Linked DNA regions of Geminicoccus roseus DSM 18922. The protein of the gene in region 1 interacts with the protein of each later gene in a pairwise test. Links are inferred from orthologs where the notes say so. Each region holds a gene or a part of one and is shown on either strand. Other genes may lie near its edges.

Region 1 (3,540 bases):
AGCCGCTGATCGCCAATGCCGGGCTGCCCAGCCGCGATCCCAAGACCGCGCTGCAGGAATGGGCGCAGGCCCGCAGCCTGGAACGGCCCGCCTACCTCGTGGTCGCCACCGATGGGCCGCCGCACGCGCCGACCTTCCAGGTGAGCGTCAGCCTGCCCGGCATGCCGGACGTGACCGCGTCCGGCTCCTCCAAGCGCGCGGCCGAGCAGGCCGCCGCCAGCCTCATGCTTGAACGCCTTTCCGGTATGCCCTCATGATCACCTCCGACGACACCGCCTCGCCTGAAGGCCCCGCCACCTCCTGCGGCTTCATCGCCTTCGCCGGCGCGCCCAACGCCGGCAAGTCCACGCTGCTGAACCACCTGGTCGGCCACAAGGTCTCGATCGTCACGCCCAAGGCGCAGACCACCCGCCGGCGGGTGATCGGCATCTCCATGGTCGGCAGCACCCAGCTCCTGTTCGTCGACACGCCCGGGATCTTCGCCGACCCCAAGCGCGCCCTGGAGCGCGCCATGGTGCGGGCCGCCTGGGACGGGGTCGACGATGCCGACCTGGTCCTGTTCGTGCTGGATGCCTCCAAGGGGCTGAACGCCCAGGCCCGCGCCGTGCTGGAAGGCCTGGGCGAGCGCCATCGCCGGGCCTGGCTGGTGATCAACAAGATCGACACGGTCCGCGGCGACCGGGCCCTGCCGCTGATCGCCGAGGCCAACCAGATCCTGCCGTTCGAGGAGACCTTCATCGTCTCCGCCACGCGCGGCGACGGCTGCGACGACCTCCTGGCCGCCCTGGCCAAGGCGATGCCGCCAAGCGCCTGGCTCTACCCCGAGGACCAGCTGTCCGACCTGTCGGACCGGGCGCTCGCCGCGGAGATCACCCGCGAGAAGGTGTTCCTCCAACTCCAGGACGAGCTGCCCTACAGCATCACCGTGGAGACCGAGCAGTACCTGGAGAGCCAGGACGGCAAGGAGATCCGCATCGACCAGGTGATCTACGTGCTGCGCGACAGCCAGAAGGCGATCGTGCTGGGCAAGGGCGGCGCGCGGATCAAGGCGATCGGCCAGGCGGCCCGCCAGGACCTGGAGAAGCTCTTGGACGCGCGGGTCCACCTGTTCCTGTTCGTCAAGGTCCGCGAGTGGACCGACGATCCCGAGCGCTATCGGGAAATGGGGCTCGACACCCGGGACTGATCCCTTGGACTGGCACGACGAAGGCTTCGTCCTGACCCGCCGCCGCCATGGCGAGGCCAGCCTCGTCGTGAACGTCTTCACCTTCGAGCATGGCCGCCATGCCGGCCTGGTGCAGGGCGGCGCGGCGCGGGCCAACGCCCATCTCTGGCAGCCCGGCAACCGGCTGGACCTGCACTGGCATGCCCGGATCGCCGAGCAATTGGGCAACCTGAAGGGCGAGGCGATCCGCCTGCATGCCGGCGACGTGCTCGACATGCCGCTGGCCCTGGCCGGCCTGTCGGCTGCCATGGCCCTGCTCGACCAGGGCACCGCCGAGCGCGACCCGCACCCGGTGCTCTACGCCGCCACCCTGCGCCTGGCCGATGCGCTGGGTCCCGACGAGGCCTGGCTTGCCGACTATGTCCGCTTCGAGCTGGTGCTGCTGGCCGAGGCCGGGTTCGGCCTGTCCCTGGACCGCTGCGCGGTCACCGGGGTGACCGAGGATCTGGCCTATGTCTCGCCGCGCAGCGGCAGCGCCGTGTCCCGCGAGGCCGCCGCGTCATGGGCGCCGCGCCTCTTGCCATTGCCGCCCTTCCTGGTGGACGGCAGCCGGCCCGATCGTGCACAGGTGCTGGACGGACTGCGCCTGTCCGGGCATTTCCTCGACCAACGTCTGTTCGAGGCCGTGGACCGCCCGCTCCCGCAGGCCCGCATCCGCCTCCTCGATCTCCTGCAGCCCCCCGCCGACCCGGACACATGACCCGACCGTCCGCCGCACCCGAACATATCGAGACCGTCCCGCTCGCCCAGGCCCTGTCCGAGCGCTACCTGGCCTATGCGCTCTCGACCATCACCGCACGCTCCCTGCCCGACGTCCGCGACGGGCTGAAGCCGGTCCAGCGCCGGCTGCTCTACGCCATGCTCCAGCTGCGCCTGGACCCGGCCGGCGGCTACAAGAAATGCGCCCGCGTGGTCGGCGACGTGATCGGCAAGTTCCACCCGCACGGCGACCAGTCGGTCTACGACGCCCTGGTCCGCCTGGCCCAGGACTTCGCCCAGCGCTACACGCTGGTGGAAGGGCAGGGGAACTTCGGCAATGTCGACGGCGATAACCCGGCGGCGATGCGCTACACCGAGAGCCGGCTGACCAGATACGCCATGGCGCTGCTGGACGGGATCGACCAGGACACGGTCGACTTCCGCCCGACCTATGACGGCAGCGAGGACGAGCCGGTGGTCCTGCCGGCGGCCGTGCCGAACCTGCTGGCCAACGGCGCCACCGGCATCGCGGTGGGCATGGCGACCTCGATCCTGCCGCACAATGTCGGCGAATTGTGCGACGCGCTCCTGTTCATGCTGGGCCGCCCGGCCGACGCGCCGCGGCCGACCGCCTCGGAGCTGATGAAGTTCGTCCCGGGCCCGGACCTGCCGACCGGCGGGATCATCACCGAGAGCCCGGCGGCCATCCAGCACGCCTACACCACCGGCCGCGGCGGCTTTCGCCTGCGCGCCCGCTACACGGTCGAGCAGCTCCCGCTCGGCCAGTACCGGATCATCGTCGACCAGATCCCGTTCCAGGTGCAGAAAAGCCGGCTGATCGAGGACATCGCCGAGCAGCTCATGGCCAAGAAGCTGCCGCTGCTGGCCGACCTGCGCGACGAATCCACCGACCAGATCCGCATCGTCCTGGTGCCGCGCGCCCGCACGGTCGAGCCGGAGCTCCTGATGGAGCAGCTGTTCCGCGCCTCCGACCTGGAGGTGCGGCTGTCCCTGAACCTGAACGTGCTGGACGCCACCGGCACGCCCCGGGTGATGGGGCTGGCCGAGGTCCTGCAGTCCTGGCTCGACCACCGCATGATCGTGCTGGAGCGGCGCTCGCGCTACCGCTTAGGCAAGATCGAGGACCGGCTGCACATCCTGGAAGGCTATCTGAAGGCCTTTTTGGATATCGACGAGGTGATCCGGATCATCCGCGAGGAGGACGAGCCGAAGCCGGCCCTGATGAAGCGCTTCGAGCTCACCGAGATTCAGGCCGAAGCGATCCTGAACCTGCGCCTGCGCAACCTGCGCCGGCTGGAGGAGATGGACCTGCGCAAGGAGCATGCGGACCTGGAGGCCGAGAAGGCGAAGCTGGACCGGCTGCTGGCCGACCCGAAGCTGCGCCGCAAGGCGCTGGCCGACGAGGTCAAGGCCAGCCGCAAGGCGTTCGCCGACCCGCGCCGCACCCAGTTCGGCACCGCCCCGGTGATCGAGCCGGAGCGGTTCGAGGCCCAGGTCGAGCGATTCCCGGTGACCATCCTGCTCTCGCAGCACAACTGGATCCGCACGGTGCGCGGCCACCAGCAGGACCTGTCGGAGCAGAAGTACAAGGAAGG
Region 2 (3,207 bases), 2.6 Mb from region 1 along the record:
GGTTACTGATCTTGCCCGTGAATCGCCGTTGGTCCCGGGGTTCCCTGGCCTGCCGCATCTTCCTGCTCGTCGACATGCAGGAGGAGGCGCCGCACAGTTCGGCCCACTGAAATATGCATGATAGCTGGGAGGCGTTGCCACAATAATAGGGGCGACTGAGAGAGAATCAAGGAGTTCTCCATCGAAAACCGCTTGATCATCAGGCGGCCCCCTCAGCCTAGATGCGGCCACTCGATCGGCACTTGGGATCTTCGCGAGAAGCCGATGCGCGAGCGCGTTGCTCTGCTTAGGATGCCGCCTTCAGCACAGGAGGATCCGGGCAACAACCCTCGGATCCACGGTCCGGTCCGCGGCACCAGTCGCTCTCCCTGCCCCTCTTGTGCCCGGTCGGCCGTGGGATTCTCCGGTGTCCCTTCCGGTTGCAGCGGCCAGAGCCTGGGCAATCAGATCGCAGAACTCCTCATGATCAAGGATCCGGCCCGTCCAACCTGCTCCGCCAGTTCTCGACAAGCCCGGTGGCAAGCCGACGGCATGCGTGGCGGCGCCATCCTTCGGGAAGGTGTTCGAGCGCGGCCATCGCCTGTAGTTCCTCGATATTCATCCGGTCGACATAGAGGATGTGCCAGAGGCGATGGATCGTCCAGTCGGGGCTGCCTCGGTCGACCAGAACGAGTTCATCGCCGGGTTCGACAGGTCCTTCCTCCACCACACGATAGTACCACCCGGTGCGCCCGGTCGCCTGCACCTTTCTCGCCAGGCCCTGAACATCAAATCGCGCGTCCAGCTTCCAGCATGGCTGGCGACCCTGGCTGACCTCGACCAGCGCACGACCGATCCGGAAGCGGTCGCCGACAGCGACCTCGGCTTCCGTCAGTCCGATCGTCGAGAAATTCTCCCCGAAGGCTGGTGGTGCCGCCAGGAGAGCCGGCCGGTCCAGTTCCTCCCTCCAGAAGGCGTAGTGGTCGAAGGGATAGTGGTGGACAGCCTTGTCCGGCCCGCCATGGATGCGCCGATCACCCTGCACGTCGCCTTCCAGCCCCTCCGAGCCGAGCCAAATCGGGCCCTGGACCAACCGTTTGGCTATGCCACTGGGCGCCAGCCGCGGCCCCAGAGCCGTAAGCTGGCCCACGGCCAGGCCGTCGAGACTTATGTTGGCCAACGGACTACCCTTCGTGGGGGAAAACATGCTGCCGCTTCGCACCACTTGCCTCCGCTCAAGAGCGATGCCGCCGGTTCAGGAACGGGGCCAGGGTCAGTGCGGGACATGCCGGACGCAGGCCACCACGTGAGTCGCCAGAAACAAAGGGAGGCGTCGACCCAGCGGATAACGGCGGGATCTCCACCCATGCATGCCGAATGAGCTGTCACGGAGCGCTCGCTTGCTGCTCGGCGCGAGCCGCGAGCACGGCCGAAGAACAAGCCATCGGCCTGCCGCGACCTGCGGTTGGCCGTCAACCTGGACCGGCCTATGGCCGACAACCGGCGCCTCCGCAGCGGCAGCCCGACCGATCGGTTGAACGCGGCCCGACCACTGTCTCCCGGCCAAGAAGCGGGGAGACGCGCCTCCAGGGCAGGGAAACGGTCGGGGCGCGTCATCAGGGCCGGGGACGAACTGCCCGCTGGCGGAAGGGATCAGAACGGGATGTCGTCATCCAGGTCGCTCGGCGGGGCTGCCGGCCGGCTTCCTCCGCCCCCGCGCGCTGGCTGACGCTCGAAGCCGCCTCCACGGGCGGGAGGAGCGCCACGATCGTCCTCGCCATAGGCATCGTCAGGAGGACCGCTCATCCGGCCACCGCCGCCGCCGCCACCTTCGCCGCCGCCCAACAGCACCAACTCGCCCTTGAACCGGGACAGCACGATCTCGGTCGTATAGCGCTTCTGGCCGGACTGATCCTGCCAGTCACGGGTCTGCAACTGGCCCTCCACATAGACGCTGCGTCCCTTGGCGAGGTACTTTTCTGCGATGTCGGCCAGATTCTCGTTGAGGATCACGACCCGATGCCACTCGGTGCGCTCCTTGCGTTCGCCCGACTGCTTGTCGGACCAGCGCTCGGAGGTGGCGATGGAAAGATGCACGATCTTCTGATTGTTCTGGGTATAGCGGACCTCGGGGTCCCTCCCCAGATTACCCATCAGAATGACCTTGTTGACGCTGCCGGCCATGACCGTCCTCGGCTGTCGCCGCCCAGAAAGGCGGGCGGTGCGGATGAAGTGGCACCCATCTTAACGGCACTCGGGCGCTCCGACGAGGCGCCTGATCCAGGTGGAGGAACATGGCGTAGAGGACATGCGCGCGCGGCTTGTCGAAAGCTTCGCGCTGGTCCATCTATGCCCGGCGGTGTACGCGTTTCGTTCTCCTGCACGTTCCGTCGGCAACCTCCTCTGGCCGGGTACTTCATGGACGACATGATCCGCATTCGTGGTGCGCGCGAGCACAATCTGAAGTCGGTGGACGTCGACATCCCGCGCAATCAGCTGGTGGTCATCACCGGGCTGTCGGGCTCTGGCAAGTCCTCGCTCGCGTTCGACACGATCTATGCCGAAGGCCAGCGGCGCTATGTCGAATCGCTGTCGGCCTATGCCCGGCAGTTCCTGGAGATGATGCAGAAGCCGGACGTCGACCAGATCAGCGGTCTGTCGCCGGCCATCGCCATCGAGCAGAAGACCACCTCGAAGAACCCGCGCTCGACCGTCGCGACGGTCACCGAGATCTACGACTACCTTCGCCTGCTCTACGCCCGGGTCGGCGTGCCCTACTCGCCGGCTACGGGCCTGCCGATCGAGAGCCAGACCGTCCCGCAGATGGTCGACCGGGTGCTGGCCGTGCCCGAGGGGAGCCGTCTCTACCTGCTGGCGCCGATCGTTCGGGGCCGCAAGGGCGAGTACCGCAAGGAGCTGCTGGACCTGCAGCGCAAAGGGTTCCAGCGGGTCAAGATCAACGGCGAACTCTACGACATCGAGGACGCCCCGGCCCTCGACAAGAAGCTCAAGCACGACATCGAGGTGGTGGTCGACCGGATCGTGGTGGCTCCCGATCTCGGCCAGCGGCTAGCCGACAGCGTGGAGACGGCGGTCGAGCTTTCCGATGGCCTGCTGGTGGTGGAGGATGCCGACAACGGGGAGCGCCAGCTCCTGTCCGCCAAGTTCGCCTGCCCGGTCTCCGGCTTCACCATCGCCGAGATCGAGCCGCGACTGTTCTCGTTCAAC

Evidence for each region. Proteins that work in one complex are often made in the same cells at the same time.
Region 2: the proteins of recO (region 1) and ssb interact in binary tests that used the Escherichia coli proteins (3 or more experiments, as listed by UniProt). The link is inferred for Geminicoccus roseus DSM 18922 from one-to-one orthologs.

Annotation. Positions count from the first base shown.
Region 1 is NZ_KE386572.1:2,132,807-2,136,346, forward strand. Bases 315-3,057 are described here. They hold recO (DNA repair protein RecO), read left to right. Parts: upstream 315-1,190; coding sequence 1,191-1,925; downstream 1,926-3,057. Other genes in these bases: era (GTPase Era), read left to right, coding at 315-1,186; parC (DNA topoisomerase IV subunit A), read left to right, coding at 1,922-3,057. In the rest of the region: rnc (ribonuclease III), read left to right, coding at 1-257; more of era, read left to right, coding at 254-314; more of parC, read left to right, coding at 3,058-3,540. UniProt on the Escherichia coli protein: Involved in DNA repair and RecF pathway recombination.
Region 2 is NZ_KE386572.1:4,779,970-4,783,176, forward strand. What follows is about bases 399-3,207. They hold ssb (single-stranded DNA-binding protein), read right to left. Parts: upstream 2,164-3,207; coding sequence 1,633-2,163; downstream 399-1,632. Other genes in these bases: GEMRO_RS0123610 (MOSC domain-containing protein), read right to left, coding at 467-1,186; uvrA (excinuclease ABC subunit UvrA), read left to right, coding at 2,398-3,207. UniProt on the Escherichia coli protein: Plays an important role in DNA replication, recombination and repair. Binds to ssDNA and to an array of partner proteins to recruit them to their sites of action during DNA metabolism. Acts as a sliding platform that migrates on DNA via reptation.